DNA from 2 places in the Dorea sp. genome. Region 2 is predicted to be linked to the other one. Evidence: predicted binding sites of a transcription regulator. Region 2 holds the regulator's gene; the other holds the start of a gene.
The links. Region 2 encodes HrcA, which represses chaperone genes, less so after heat shock. Its sites were predicted from a motif close to TGTTAGCACTCNNNNNNNNNGAGTGCTAACA; they were not measured.
Positions count from the first base shown of each region.

Region 1: a site for HrcA is predicted at 4,268-4,298, ahead of ACWJAF_RS06250 (co-chaperone GroES). Genes of this name have one in related genera too.

Region 1 covers NZ_CDRRQK010000010.1:5,107-13,341, reverse strand. The annotation lists partial or broken gene dprA (DNA-processing protein DprA) at 1-802, shown strand, start outside; gene topA (type I DNA topoisomerase) at 837-2,921, shown strand; gene codY (GTP-sensing pleiotropic transcriptional regulator CodY) at 2,985-3,767, shown strand; gene ACWJAF_RS06255 (hypothetical protein) at 3,909-4,214, shown strand; gene ACWJAF_RS06250 (co-chaperone GroES) at 4,330-4,614, shown strand; gene groL (chaperonin GroEL) at 4,655-6,277, shown strand; gene ACWJAF_RS06240 (DUF6106 family protein) at 6,384-6,875, shown strand; gene guaB (IMP dehydrogenase) at 6,989-8,235, shown strand, end outside.
Region 2 covers NZ_CDRRQK010000012.1:22,622-30,856, reverse strand. The annotation lists gene glyA (serine hydroxymethyltransferase) at 1-160, opposite strand, end outside; gene dnaJ (molecular chaperone DnaJ) at 346-1,542, opposite strand; gene dnaK (molecular chaperone DnaK) at 1,566-3,446, opposite strand; gene grpE (nucleotide exchange factor GrpE) at 3,503-4,102, opposite strand; gene hrcA (heat-inducible transcriptional repressor HrcA) at 4,139-5,194, opposite strand; gene ACWJAF_RS07105 (glycoside hydrolase family 3 protein) at 5,442-7,994, opposite strand.

The sequences.
Region 1 (8,235 bases), on a different contig from region 2:
TCCACCTTATGCATTATATGTGTTAGGAAAACTCCCAGAGAATAATCAGAAAGCTGCAGCAATCGTGGGTGCAAGAAGATGTACACCATATGGTGAACAGATGGCTCTCGAATATGGAAATATACTGGCAAGGGCAGGAATTCCGGTTATAAGTGGCATGGCCAGAGGAATTGACGGAGCAGGACAGAGAGGAGCGTTAAATGGAGGTGGTGAAACATATGCAGTACTTGGCTGCGGGGTAGATATTTGTTATCCAAGGGAAAATATAGGATTGTATATGGATATCCAGAAAAACGGAGGTATCATATCGGAATTTCCGCCGGGGACGGAACCGCTGTCGTGGAATTTTCCAAGAAGAAACAGGATTATCAGTGGGTTGTCTGACTGGATTCTGGTGATGGAAGCAAAAGAAAAAAGTGGTTCGCTGATTACAGCAGACATGGGACTGGAGCAAGGAAAGGATGTATATGCCCTTCCCGGACCGGTGACAAGTGTCCTAAGTCAGGGGTGCCACAGACTGATCAGGCAAGGTGCAGGCATTTTACTGACACCGGAAGAATTGATAGAAGAATGGAATATAAAGGTGGTCAGGTACGGGCAAAAATCTGACAAAAATGAAAAAATGCTTGAAAGTCCCGAAGTTATGGTGTATAGTTGTCTCGATTTGTTCCCAAAGGGGATAGAACAACTACTGAATGAAACGAACCTTTCCAGTCAGGAGCTTATGGAAAGATTGATTACATTAGAGTTGAAAGGATACGCCAAAGAAGTATCCAGAAATTATTATATAAAAGCACGGTGATAAAGGACCGTCAGCAATAACATGGAGGAAATATATGGCACGTTATCTGGTAATCGTGGAGTCGCCTGCAAAGGTGAAGACCATTAAAAAGTTCTTAGGAAGTAATTATGTAGTGACTGCATCAAATGGTCACGTAAGAGATATGCCCAAAAGCCAGATGGGAATAGATATTGAAAATGATTACGAACCAAAATACATTACAATTCGTGGAAAAGGAGAAATTCTTGCAAAACTCCGTAAGGAAGTAAAAAAGGCAGATAAGATCTATCTTGCAACTGACCCGGACCGCGAAGGAGAAGCAATATCCTGGCACCTTAGTAAAGCTTTAAAGTTAGAGGATAAGAAAGTTTATCGAATCAGTTTTAATGAGATTACCAAGAATGCAGTAAAAGCATCACTGAAAAATCCAAGAGAGATTGATATGGACCTGGTAGACGCACAGCAGGCACGAAGAGTGTTAGACCGAATTGTAGGTTATAAGATCAGTCCGCTTTTGTGGGCGAAGGTCAAGAGAGGTCTGAGTGCGGGACGTGTACAGTCGGTAGCGCTCCGCATTATTGCAGATCGTGAAGAAGAGATTAATGCATTTATACCGGAAGAATACTGGTCATTAGATGCCAATCTGAAAGTAAAAGGCGAGAAGAAACTTCTGACGGCAAAATTCTACGGAACAGAAAAAGAAAAAATGACAATATCGTCAAAAGAAGAGCTGGATGCAATCCTGAAAGAAGTAGAAGATGCAGATTATTCAATTGCAGATATTAAAAAAGGAGTACGTACAAAGAAGGCACCGGTACCATTTACCACCAGTACGATGCAGCAGGAAGCATCAAAGGCATTGAACTTTGCAACTGCAAAGACAATGCGTATTGCGCAGCAGTTATATGAAGGCGTAGATATCAAAGGTAGTGGTACGATTGGTCTGATCACGTATCTTCGTACAGACTCTACACGTATATCAGAAGAAGCGGATGCAGCAGTCAGAGAGTATATCCGGGAAGGATTTGGCGAAGAATATGTAGCTGACGGAGAAGCGAAGAAAGATTCGGATAAAAAGATTATTCAGGATGCACATGAGGCAATCCGTCCGACAGATGTAACCAGAACACCGGCAGCAGTAAAAGAGTTCTTAAGCAGAGATCAGTTCCGTCTGTACCAGCTGGTTTGGAAACGTTTTGTGGCAAGCAGGATGCAGCCGGCAAGATATGAGACCACATCAGTAAAGATTGCAGCAGGGCAGTACCGTTTTACAGTTGCAGCTTCTAAGGTGGCTTTTGAGGGATTCCGAAGTGTATATACAGAGGCAGGCGAAGCAAAAGAGGCGAATAACGTCTTATTAAAAGGACTGGATATGGATTCGGTACTGACCAAAGAAAGTCTGGAGACAAAGCAGCACTTTACACAGCCACCGGCACACTATACAGAAGCAACACTTGTAAAGACACTGGAAGAGCTGGGAATTGGACGACCAAGTACGTATGCACCAACGATCTCAACGATCATAGCCAGACGTTATGTCGCAAAAGAGAATAAGAATCTTTACATTACAGAGATTGGTGAAGTGGTGAATCATATCATGAAACAGTCCTTCCCAAGTATCGTAGATGTAAACTTTACGGCTAATATGGAAAGCCTGCTGGATGGAGTTGCAGAAGGAAAAGTAAGATGGAAGACGATCATAGAGAACTTCTATCCGGATCTGGAAGCGGCAGTAGAAAAGGCAGAAAATGAACTGGAACAGGTAAAAATCGAAGACGAAGTTACAGATGTTATCTGCGAACAGTGCGGACGCAACATGGTTGTAAAATATGGTCCTCATGGAAAATTCCTGGCATGTCCTGGATTCCCGGATTGTAGGAATACCAAACCATATCTGGAAAAAATCGGCGTGCCATGTCCGGTTTGCGGAAAAGATATCGTGATCCGTAAGACCAAGAAGGGCAGAAGATACTATGGATGTGAAGATAATCCAGAATGTGAATTTATGTCATGGCAGAAACCGTCAACGAAGAAGTGCCCTCGTTGTGGCAAATATATGTTGGAAAAAGGCAATAAGCTTGTCTGCAGTGATGAGCAGTGCGGATATGTAGAAAATAAAGAAAATACTGATGATAATTAGTGAAATTCGTTGAATATTTCAGAATTGTATGATAATATACATTCATAGGATGGAGGAATGTAAATGGGCGTACAATTGTTGGATAAAACCAGAAAAATCAACAAATTACTGCACAACAACAGTTCGAGCAAAGTTGTATTCAATGATATCTGTGAAGTCCTGACTGAGATATTGGATTCGAACGTATTGGTAATCAGTAAAAAAGGAAAAGTGCTTGGCGGAAGCAAATGTGAAGGTGTGCCTTACATTACAGAATTGATCGAGAGAGAGATTGGAAAGCATGTAGATGACATGCTCAATGAAAGACTGTTAAGCATTTTATCCACAAAAGAAAATGTAAATCTTCAGACACTGGGATTTTCGGAAGATGCTGTCAAAGGTTATCAGGCGATTATTACGCCAATTGACATCGCCGGAGAAAGACTTGGAACACTGTTTATTTATAAAAAAGATAAAGTGTACGAGATTGATGATATTATTCTCAGTGAATACGGAACGACAGTTGTCGGACTTGAGATGTTGAGATCTGTCAATGAAGAAAGTGCAGAAGAAACAAGAAAAGAGCATATTGTACAATCGGCGATCAGTACGTTGTCTTATTCAGAACTAGAGGCGATTATCCACATTTTTGATGAATTGGATGGCGCAGAGGGCATTCTTGTTGCAAGCAAGATCGCAGACAGAGTAGGAATTACACGATCTGTAATTGTAAATGCATTGAGAAAATTTGAGAGTGCGGGTGTAATTGAGTCCCGGTCTTCGGGCATGAAGGGTACGTATATCAAAGTAATTAATGATTATGTATTCACAGAACTCGACCGGATTAAAGCAGAACGTACAAAATAGTGAGAAGTAAAAAGGGTATCGGGTAACTGATACCCTTTTCATACTTAGTGCGTCCGGTAAAGCCGGGCTGCACTTGCCGGTGCAAAGCCGGTCGTGCTAATCGACAGATTTATGGATACTTTGAAGGAGGACAGATATAGAATGTATGAAGGATGTGCAGCCCAACTGCGGATGGAAAGAGGGGTTTTGCAAGAGACATTTTTGGATGAAACGGTATATCAGTGTAAGGTGATTGCATATGATGAAGAGGGGGAAACACTTTACCTTGCGGCAGAAGATGCCAATCTTACATCATTTTCACTGGATGGCATCTATGAATGTGGAATTGATGATGAAAAAGAATCCCTGATCTGTAAAGGTCTGGTAAAAGAACGGTACTGGAATAAGGCCGGGAAAGTGATTCGTTTTAAAATACAAAATGGATTTTATAAAAAAGTTCTAAACTAAATAGAAAGTGTGTTGACAAACCAAAAAGAGAGTGCTATTTTATATCTAGAATCTTTCAGCACTCTCTTTTATTGAGTGCTAATAATACAGAAAATGATTTTAAGGAGGAATAGATATGAAGTTAGTACCATTAGGTGACAGAGTTGTATTGAAACAGTGTGTAGCAGAGGAGACTACAAAGTCAGGAATTGTACTTCCGGGACAGTCTAAAGAAAAACCACAGCAGGCAGAAGTAATTGCTGTAGGACCAGGCGGAGTAGTAGACGGAAAAGAAGTTAAGATGCATGTTTCAGTAGGGCAGCAGGTAATCTACTCCAAGTATGCAGGAACAAATGTTGAGATTGATGAGCAGGAATACATCATTGTAAAACAGGATGATATATTAGCAATCTGCGAATAATTTGACAGCGAAAAATATATATTTCAGGAGGTAAAGACCCATGGCAAAAGAAATTAAATATGGAGCAGAAGCAAGAAGAGCTTTGGAAGCTGGTGTAAATAAACTGGCTGATACAGTAAGAGTAACAATTGGACCAAAAGGACGTAACGTAGTTCTGGACAAATCTTTTGGTGCACCGCTTATCACAAATGATGGTGTAACAATCGCAAAAGAGATCGAACTGGAAGACAGATTTGAAAACATGGGAGCACAGCTTATCAAAGAAGTTGCTTCTAAGACAAATGATGTAGCAGGTGACGGTACTACAACAGCTACAGTACTTGCGCAGGCAATGGTTCATGAAGGAATGAAGAACCTGGAAGCAGGAGCAAACCCGATCATTCTCCGTAAAGGAATGAAGAAAGCAACAGATGTGGCAGTTGAAGCAATTGCAAAGATGTCAAGCAAAGTAAAAGATAAAGACCAGATTGCCAAGGTAGCAGCAATCTCAGCCGGAGATGCAGAAGTTGGACAGATGGTAGCAGATGCTATGGAAAAAGTATCTAACGATGGTGTAATCACAATTGAAGAGTCTAAGACAATGAAGACAGAACTGGATCTCGTAGAAGGTATGCAGTTTGACCGTGGTTATGTATCTGCATATATGGCAACAGATATGGATAAGATGGAAGCAAATCTGGATGATCCATACATTTTGATCACAGATAAAAAGATTTCTAATATCCAGGAGATTCTTCCACTCCTTGAGCAGGTTGTTCAGGCAGGTGCAAGACTTCTTATCATCGCAGAAGATATTGAAGGAGAAGCACTTACAACATTAATCGTTAACAAACTGCGTGGAACATTCAATGTTGTAGCGGTTAAAGCACCAGGATATGGTGACAGAAGAAAAGAAATGTTAAAAGATATCGCAACACTGACAGGCGGACAGGTGATCTCTGAAGAGCTTGGTATGGAACTGAAAGATACAACAATGGATCAGCTTGGACGTGCAAAATCTGTAAAAGTGCAGAAAGAAAATACGGTTATCGTTGACGGTATGGGCGATAAGAATGCAATCGCAGACCGTGTTGCTCAGATTAAAGGACAGATTGAAGAAACTACATCTGATTTTGATAGAGAAAAACTTCAGGAAAGACTTGCAAAACTTGCAGGTGGAGTAGCTGTAATCCGTGTTGGTGCAGCAACAGAGACAGAAATGAAAGAAGCAAAACTTCGTATGGAAGATGCTTTGAATGCAACAAGAGCAGCAGTAGAAGAAGGAATTATCTCTGGTGGTGGATCTGCATATATTCATGCATCCAAGGCCGTTGCAGAAGCAATTGAAGAACTTGAAGGTGATGAAAAGACTGGTGCAAAAGTAGTATTAAAAGCACTGGAAGCTCCATTGTTCCATATTTCTGCTAACGCAGGACTGGAAGGCGCTGTAATCATCAACAAAGTAAGAGAATCAAAAGTTGGAACAGGATTTGATGCCCTGACAGAGCAGTATGTAGACATGGTAGAAAACGGAATTCTGGATCCGGCTAAGGTTACAAGAAGTGCGCTGCAGAATGCAACATCTGTAGCTTCTACACTTCTTACAACGGAGTCTGTAGTAGCAGATATCAAGGAAGATACACCAGCTATGCCAGCAGGAAATCCAGGCATGGGTATGATGTAATTCAGAATATAAAATTTTTGAGAACTCCTCGTCAGAGGAGTTTTCTTTTTACCTCTATGTGTGCTACAATAGATATAGTGTACAGCAAAGTTGGAGGAAGAAAAGAATGGATGATTTTTACACAGAACAGCTGATAAAAAAGCAGACAGACACAAAAGATACACTTAAGAAAGGTGGACTGATTGCAGTAACTGTCTTGTCGGTATTTTTAGCATTTATTACACCGGTTGGTATTATCATGCCGATCATTTTGATCATAGTGGATGTGCTGGTAATTCAAAGTCTTAATGTAGAGTATGAATATGTGTTTGTGAATGGGGATCTGGATATTGATAAGATCATGAATAAATCCAGAAGAAAAAGAATATTTTCCGTAGATGCAGATCAGATGGAACTTCTTGCGCCGGTTGGAGCCGTTGAACTGATGCAGTATAAAAAAGTAAAAACATATGACTACACTTCGGGAACAGGTAATGCACAGGTGTATGGACTGATCACATCAGACAAAGGAGAAGTGAAGCAGATTCTCTTTGAGCCAAATGAAACAATCGTTGAAGGATTCTTTGTAAAGGCACCTAGAAAAGTAATCAGAAAATAGAAAGAAAATTGTATTAAAATAAAAACATATCAAAAGCGGTTGACAAAAGTATACAACATTCGCTAAGATAGCTGTTAAATATGAATAATGCAAAAGAAAGAGAGGATGAAATCATGGGAAAGATAATTGGAGAAGGTATTACATTTGATGATGTACTTTTAGTTCCATCATATTCAGAGGTAATTCCGAACCAGGTGGATTTATCTACTTACCTGACTAAGAAAATTAAGTTAAATATTCCGATGATGAGTGCGGGAATGGATACCGTTACAGAACACCGTATGGCAATTGCAATGGCCAGACAGGGAGGAATCGGAATTATCCACAAGAATATGTCAATCGAGCAGCAGGCTGAAGAAGTGGATAAGGTAAAACGTTCTGAAAATGGTGTTATCACAGATCCGTTTTATTTATCACCAGATAATACACTGGAAGATGCTAATAATCTGATGGCAAAATTCAGAATTTCAGGTGTGCCAATTACAGAAGGAAAGAAATTAGTCGGTATTATCACAAACCGTGATTTGAAATTCGAAGAAGATTTTACAAAGAAGATCAGAGAGTCCATGACTTCGGAAGGACTGATTACTGCACCGGAAGGAATTACACTGGAAGATGCAAAAAAAATTCTTGCAAAAGCAAGAAAAGAAAAACTTCCGATCGTAGATAAAGATTTTAATCTGAAAGGTCTTATTACAATCAAAGACATTGAAAAACAGATCAAATATCCATTGTCTGCAAAGGATGCACAGGGAAGACTTCTCTGCGGAGCAGCGATCGGAATCACAGCAAACTGCCTGGAAAGAGCACAAGCTCTGGTAGATGCAAAAGTAGACGTAGTTGTACTTGACTCTGCACATGGTCATTCGGCAAATGTACTTCATACAGTTGATATGATCAAGAACAAATTCCCAGATCTGCAGGTAATCGCAGGTAATGTTGCAACAGGAGCTGCAACAGAAGATTTGATCAAAGCCGGAGTTGACGCAGTTAAAGTTGGTATCGGACCTGGATCAATTTGTACAACCCGTATTATTGCAGGTATCGGTGTTCCACAGATTTCAGCAGTTATGGATTGCTATGAAGCAGCTGATAAATATGGTATTCCGATTATCGCAGATGGAGGAATCAAGTATTCAGGAGATATGACAAAAGCAATTGCAGCCGGAGCAAATGTATGTATGATGGGAAGCATCTTTGCTGGTTGTGATGAAAGCCCGGGAACATTTGAATTATTCCAGGGAAGAAAATATAAAGTATATCGTGGTATGGGATCTATTTCGGCTATGGAAAATGGAAGCAAGGACAGATATTTCCAGACAGATGCTAAGAAGCTGGTACCGGAAGGTGTAGAAGGACG
Region 2 (8,235 bases):
ATTTATTTGTAAGCGGACTTCCCATTGCTGCCATGACTGCCTTACTTACCCAGTTCTCCGATGCGATAAGCTCCAGATGGGAATTCTGTCTGTCCATCTCTGCCTTTATGGCATCTGCAATTTCGCTGTCTGCTTTTTTAATTTCATCAAATGCGTACATACTTGAGTCCTCCTGGTTTGTTAAAAAATTGATTTGTTTAATATGATAGCACTTTACCATGGTGAATGCCAGTGTTTTTTTGTATATTTTTTCAGACATACATTCCTTTGGCATCTGCAAGGACTTCCACCGGCAGCTTCTCCTACATACTTTGGTATTAAAAAAAGAGGAAACCTCTGATGAAATTAATCATCAAAGGTCTCCTTTAATTTATCCATAAATCCTTTTTTCTTTTTGGTTTTATGTTCATGTTCTTCTGCTTTTTCGGATTTCTCTGTTCCAAGGGAATTACCCGTCAGATCATCGAATTTACGAAGTGCTTCTTTTGCTTCGGCACTTAAGTGCTCCGGTGTCTGGATAACCAGTGTTACATAATGATCGCCGCGAACCTGGGCATTTCTAAGAGATGGAACTCCCTTACCTTTCAGACGTACTTTTGTATCTGTCTTGGTTCCAGGTTTTACAGTGTAGATCACTTCTCCATCTACAGTCTTGATACGGATATCCGCACCAAGTGCTGCCTGTGCAAATGTAATCGGTACGGTTGAGAAGATATGCATATCCTGGCGCTGGAAGATCGGATGTCTTGATACCACAACCTCCACCAGAAGATCTCCTCTTGGTCCGCCGTTTACACCCGGCTCACCTTTTTCACGGATTCTGACGCTCTGACCATTATCAATACCTGCAGGAATGGATACAGATATCTTCTTCTTGCTTGATACATAGCCTGTTCCGCCGCAATCCGGACATTTTTCTTTTATAATCTTACCAGTTCCCTGACAATCTGGACAGGTCTGTACATTCTGTACAGTTCCAAAGAATGACTGCTGTGTATATACTACCTGACCTTTACCACCACACTTCGGACAAGTCTCCGGAGATGTTCCCGGTTTGGCACCTGTTCCGTTACATTTCGGACATGGGTCTTTTAATACAACGTCTAATTCTTTCTCGCATCCAAATACAGCCTCTTCAAATGTGATTCTGACACTCTTACGGATATTCATACCTTTCATCGGTCCCTGGTTCGCACGTCCGCCTCTGCGTCCGCCACCGAACAGATCTCCGAAGATATCTCCGAAAATGTCTCCAAAATCAGCACCGTTAAAGTCGAATCCGCCGTAACCGCCACCTGCTCCTGCACTTCCGTCAAAAGCAGCATGACCAAACTGATCATACTGGCGGCGTTTTTCCGGATCACTCAAGACTGCATATGCCTCAGAAGCTTCTTTGAACTTCTTTTCAGCTTCAGCATCACCCGGATTCATATCCGGGTGATACTTCTTGGCAACCTGTCTATATGCTTTTTTCAAAGTTGCTTCGTCAGCATCTTTACTGACCCCAAGCACCTCATAGTAATCTCTTTTTGACTCTGCCATTTTCTATTCCTCACTTAATGTTCTTAGACTTCTTTGTAATCTCCGTCTACGACATCGTCGCCCTGGAATCCTTCTGGTGCCGGACCTGCTCCTGCATTAGCTCCTGGCTGAGGACCTGCTCCCTGAGCTCCTGCTGCTGCGCCAGCCTGCTCATACATCTTTGTGAAGAGTTTCTGAGCACTCTCTGTCAGTTTTTCTTTACCAGCTTTAATCTCAGCAACCTGCTCATCTGTAAGAGTATCTGTATTTGCTTTTTCCAGTAACTCTTTCAGAGCTTTGCAGTCAGCTTCTACTGCTGCTTTATCTGCACCGTCAAGCTTGTCGCCAACTTCCTGCAGAGCTTTCTCTGTCTGGAATACCATAGCGTCAGCTTCGTTCTTAGCATCGATTCCTTCTTTACGTTTCTTATCCTGAGCTTCGAATTCAGCAGCTTCTTTTACAGCTTTGTCGATATCTTCATCAGACATGTTAGATCCTGCTGTAATTGTGATGTGCTGTTCTTTTCCAGTTCCAAGATCTTTTGCAGATACATTTACGATACCATTTGCATCGATATCGAATGTAACTTCGATCTGTGGGATTCCACGTGGAGCTGGTGCAATTCCGTCCAGTCTGAACTGTCCGAGGGATTTGTTATCTCTTGCGAACTGTCTTTCTCCCTGTACTACGTTGATATCAACGGCTGTCTGGTTATCAGCGGCTGTAGAGAAGATCTGGCTCTTCTTTGTAGGAATTGTTGTATTTCTCTCGATCAGACGAGTAGCTACACCACCCATTGTCTCGATAGACAGTGACAGTGGAGTTACATCCAGAAGAAGGATGTCGCCAGCGCCTGTATCTCCGGCAAGTTTACCACCCTGAACAGATGCTCCAAGTGCTACACACTCATCTGGGTTCAGAGATTTACTTGGCTCTTTACCTGTCAGACGTTTTACTTCTTCCTGTACTGCAGGGATACGTGTAGATCCACCAACTAACAGTACCTGACCAAGTTCAGAAGCTGTGATACCAGCGTCTGATAATGCTCTCTGTACCGGCTCAGATGTCTTCAGTACAAGATCATGTGTCAGTTCATCGAATTTAGCTCTTGTAAGGTTCATATCAAAATGTTTTGGACCTTCAGCTGTAGCTGTGATGAATGGAAGGTTAATGTTTGTTGTTGTTGCTGAAGAAAGCTCTTTTTTCGCTTTCTCAGCTGCTTCTTTTAATCTCTGAAGTGCCATCTTATCTGTAGATAAGTCAACACCTTCCTGTTTCTTGAACTCAGCGATCATATAATCTGTGATCTTCTGGTCGAAGTCATCTCCACCAAGTCTGTTGTTACCAGCTGTAGATAATACTTCGATAACTCCGTCACCGATCTCGATAACTGATACGTCGAATGTACCACCACCAAGGTCATATACCATGATCTTCTGTTCTTTTTCGTTGTCAAGACCATATGCAAGTGCTGCTGCTGTTGGCTCGTTGATGATACGTTTTACATCAAGACCAGCAATCTTACCAGCATCCTTTGTTGCCTGACGCTGAGCATCGTTGAAGTAAGCAGGTACTGTGATAACAGCTTCTGTTACTTTTTCTCCAAGGTATCCTTCTGCATCAGCTTTCAGCTTCTGAAGAATCATTGCTGAAATTTCCTGTGGAGAATATTTTTTATCTTCGATTGTTACTTTGTAATCAGATCCCATCTCTCTTTTAATAGAAGAGATTGTTCTCTCTGCATTTGTTACTGCCTGACGTTTTGCAGGTTCTCCGACAAGACGCTCACCTGTTTTTGTAAATGCAACTACAGATGGTGTTGTTCTTGCGCCTTCTGTATTAGCGATAACTGTTGGCTGTCCACCTTCCATTACGGCTACACAGCTGTTTGTTGTTCCTAAGTCAATACCTATAATTTTACCCATGATAAATTCCTCCTGTATTACTTTTATTTATTCTGAAAATTGTGAATATTTTGTTTTTAGTTTGCTACTTTTACCATGCTGTGTCTTACAACGGAATCACGGTATGTGTAGCCTTTCTGAAATTCTTCGGCAACTACATTTTCGCCAAAGTTTTCATCTTCTACATGCATCACTGCATTGTGGAAATTCGGATCAAACTGCTGTCCTACTGCTTCGATAGGCTTTACATCGATTCCTTCAAGCGTGGTAAGCAGATGTTTGTATACCTTTTCCATTCCCTGAACGAACGGATCTTCTTTTTCTTCTTCCTTTACTGCATCTAATCCTCTTTCGAAGTTATCTACAACCGGAAGGATCTTTTCTATGATATCTTTTGCTCCGACTTCGTACATCTGGGATTTTTCCTTTTCTGTACGTTTGCGGAAGTTATCAAACTCTGCCATCTGACGGGTAAGCTTATCTGTAAGCTCTTCTATCTTCTCGTCTTTTTTATCTTTCTTTTTACCAAATAATTTTTTGCCAGGTTTCTTTTCTGCTGTATCTTCTGCTTCTTCTGTATCTTCTTCAGAAGTTTCTGTTGTATCTTCTGTATCAGCCTCTGTTTCTTTTGCTTCAGCAGCAGATTTTTTAGCCTCTTCTACAGCTTCTTTTACCATATCTTCCTGGCTTTTTTCCTGCTTATTTTCCAAGGGTTATTCCACCTTTCTATCGTTCTTATGAAACATATGATCCAGTTCTGACTGGAGACGCTTCATAGATTTTAAAACATGTTCATAATCCATACGTTTCGGTCCGATAATTCCTATCGTTCCCTTCATACCGTCACCCAATTCATAAGTTGCAGTCACAACGCTGCAGTCTCTCATGGTCTGTACCGGAGTCTCATCTCCGATATATACCTGAATGCCGGTATTCTCATCTTGTGCCAGGGTCTGTGTTACCAGTTCGGATAACTGCTGTTTTTCTTCAAATGCACTGATAATCTCCTGTGCACTCTGGTTATCACTTAATTCTGGATATTTGAAAATGTTTGTCGCACCGCTTGTGTAAATCTGCATATCATCATCCAGATGAATTGCATCCGCAACTGCGTCCAGTACATATCCGACTACCTGACTGTGGATTCCTGCCTGCTCTTTTAATCTGGCGATCAGTCCCAGGTTGATTTCTTCGATCGACATACCGTTGAGCGTTGTATTCAGCAGCATATTTAATTTCAGCAGATTCTCATTACTGATTGGTTCGTCAATGTTGATGATCTTGTTCTTGATCACGTTGCCGCCCAGTACGATGACTGCAATCACCTGTTCCTCATCTACCATAGATAACTGGATGAACTTAATCTTATTCGAATTGTTCATCGGAGTGGAAACCATTGTCGCATAATTCGTATTCGTTGCGAGAACTTTTGCTGCCTGCTTTAAAAGTTGATCCATCTTGTCTGCTTTATCAAGCATCTGTTCCTGCATCTCATTTAATTCCTGCTCTTTTTCCTCCATCAGCATATCTACATAGAGCCTGTATCCTTTGTCCGAAGGAATACGTCCTGCCGACGTATGAGGCTGGATGATATATCCCATCTCTTCCAGATCTGCCATCTCGTTACGGATTGTTGCTGAACTTAAATTCAGATCCGTGTATTTGGAAATTGTTCTGGAACCGACCGGTTCTCCTGTCTCCAGATAATTCTGGATGATTGCATGAAGTATTTTCAGTTTTCTTTCACTTAGTTCTTCATGATTTATCACCGGTACCTCCTCCTTTCGGTTTCTCAGGTTATTAGCACTCTTTTTATCTGAGTGCTAACACCTTTCGACTATTAAGATAGCACTCCCACATATTTTTGTCAACACTGTTTAGATATTTTTTACATTTTCATATGAATGCTTTCATACACGAAAAAAACAGGCCGGCTCTATATAATAGATTGCCTGCCTGTTTTCTATATAGTTATGTATGCAAGAGAAGCTGCCAGTGGAAGATTCTTTTGTATTTTTATACTGTCTTCAACGCAATTCCAAGAATATGTTTTGCGCACCTCTGAAGATCTGCCTTGGTAATTCCGCCGCCATTCTTCACAGCTTCTACGATATCCTCTACATTCTTCCTGCATCCCGGCATCTGAAGATCATTTCCGACCTTGATACACTGTACACTGTCGGAATAACTGTATTTTCCACTTTCTGACACCATTCCAAGCGCCGACGTATCCTGGGATGTGTACCAGTCTGTCATAATAAGGCCTTCAAATCCCCATTCATCACGTGCTACATTCTGAAGCATATCATAATGATTCGCTGCATGTGTTCCATTGATCAGATTATAAGATGTCATAATCGCATATGGCTGTGCTGTCTTAACTGCGATTTCAAATCCCTTAAGATAGATCTCTCTTAACGCTCTCTCGCTGATATGCGCATTCGTAAACATCCGGTTATCTTCCTGGTTATTCGCTGCAAAATGCTTGATCGTCGTTCCATGTCCCGCATAAGACTGTACACCTTTTGTATCAGCTGCCGCACACAAACCGGTAAGAAGCGGATCTTCTGAATAATATTCAAAGTTTCGTCCACACAGTGGATTCCTGTGGATATTCATTCCAGGTGCAAGCCACAGATGAATATGGAAGCGTTCCATCTCTTCTCCTACAATTTCACCCATTCTCTGAATAAGCTCCACATCCCATGACTGCGCAAGCGTTGTTGCGATCGGGATTGCCGTACAATACTGATAATAATCCTGTGTTCCTTCCGGTAATTCTTTTGCAAACGGCGCAATCTCCATTCCAAACTGTTCTCCGCCCGGCAATTTATTACCTTCTTTATCCGTTTTAAAATGCTTCTGTAACCGCAGCCCCGCCGGCCCGTCTGCCAGAATCAGATTCGGGATTTTCCGTTTTTCGATGAGTGCAGATGTCGTATCTCCGGCCGCTCCCGGTACACACGCGGATGCTGATCCGATCACATTGCCGCCTTCTTCCATCCGTTCGGTTCCCACACAGAGATCTGCCAGCTCTTCTACTGTCAGCTGTGCTACCAGCTCTTCAAGGGATGCATTTCCATTTTTTACATCCTTAAGTGTTAAGGTCTCGCCTGGCCTTTTGTCTTCCAGCACCGTACGCATAACTTCATATTCAACAATCTTTTTTTCAAAGTTTTCTGCATAGATCAGAATCGGACGCATAAAAGGTGTATCATCAAGCTCCAGATCAAAGATTGGAACCATATGATGGATCTCTTTTACGATTTCTTTGTCTTTCATTACATTTTTAAGCTGAACCGTCTGAACGGTCTCGTCCAGATCTATGATTGCAGCCACTTCCGTTGTACGTGAACTATTTCCCACACGGATTGTATACTCGCCTTCTTCCATGACCCAGACAGCATCATAACTGTCATAAGATGCCATGTCCTCTGTCGCAAATGTAATCGTTACAACTTCTGTTTCTTCAGGTGCAAGAAGCTTCGTCTTGGCAAATCCGGCAAGTTCCTGTGTCGGCTTTTCCATCACTCCGTCCGGTGCAGAATAATAGACCTGTACCACTTCTCTTCCCGGATACGTCTTGCCGGTATTGGTCACTTCTACTTCTACTGTTACCTGCTTTTCATCTGCCGTCACTTTTTTCGTAGACAATGCGAATTCCGTATAACTTTTCCCGTATCCAAAGCAATATAATGGCAGCACTCCAAATGTATCAAAGTAACGGTATCCGACATAGATTCCGTCACTGTAGTACTCATCATCCAGATTGCCATCCCTGTAACTGAACGTCCGTGAGGAAGGATAGTCATCGTATGACCTTGCCCATGTATCTGTCAATTTTCCAGACGGAACCGTCTTTGCTGTTAACACATCTGCCACCGCATAGCCACTCATATTTCCAGTCTGTCCAATCAGCATCATTGCCTGTATTCCGGAAATCTTCGTAAGTTCTGTCAGATCTATCACGCCACCGGTATTCAGTAACACAATGCAGTTATGATATTTTTCTGTCATGAACCTGATATTCTGAAGCTCTCTGTCACTCAGATAATAATCTCCCTTTTCTGCAAGACAGTCTTTTCCTTCACCGGAATTTCTTGCGATCACATAAACAGCCGCATCTGCGTCTTTTATATCCGCTTCTTCGATAACCGGCTGCTCCGGTTCTTGAAACGGATGTTTAAAACTTATGATTACAGACGGCTCTCCTGTCTCATCCGAAATGTTTTTCAGTTTTTTCAGATATGTTTCCTGCGCTTCTTTCATATCTTTATCGTATCTGTCCAGCCAGTCTTTTGTAACAATTTCAAATCCGGCCTCTTCGAGTCCCTGGGCAATGGAAATTGTTTTCCTTACATTAACATCTCCCGATCCTGTTCCGCCCTTCACCGTATGTCTGGCTCCGGTTCCATATAATGCAATTTTCTTTATCTTTTCTGAAAATGGTAATACACCATCATTTTCCAAAAGGACCATACATTCTCCGGCTAGACGGCGCACTTCATTCTCATGCTCTTTCTCATACTTCTGGATTTCATTTGTCTTCGATGCATAAATCTGTGCCATATATCTTCCTCTTTTCTTATTTATATAAATACTTTTTCGGTATGATCTGTGGTAGATAGCTCATAAAAATGCTTTCGTAATTTTATTTCATATATAACGAAATATATTTTCCGTTTTCTTATGCCACGCATCAGAGTGTTTCTACGAAAGAAAGTTTAACATATTTTTCTCTTATTTTTCTATATATTTGTATTAATTATTTCTTGCTAATTTCAAATCAGAAAAATGTTCCCCATATTTC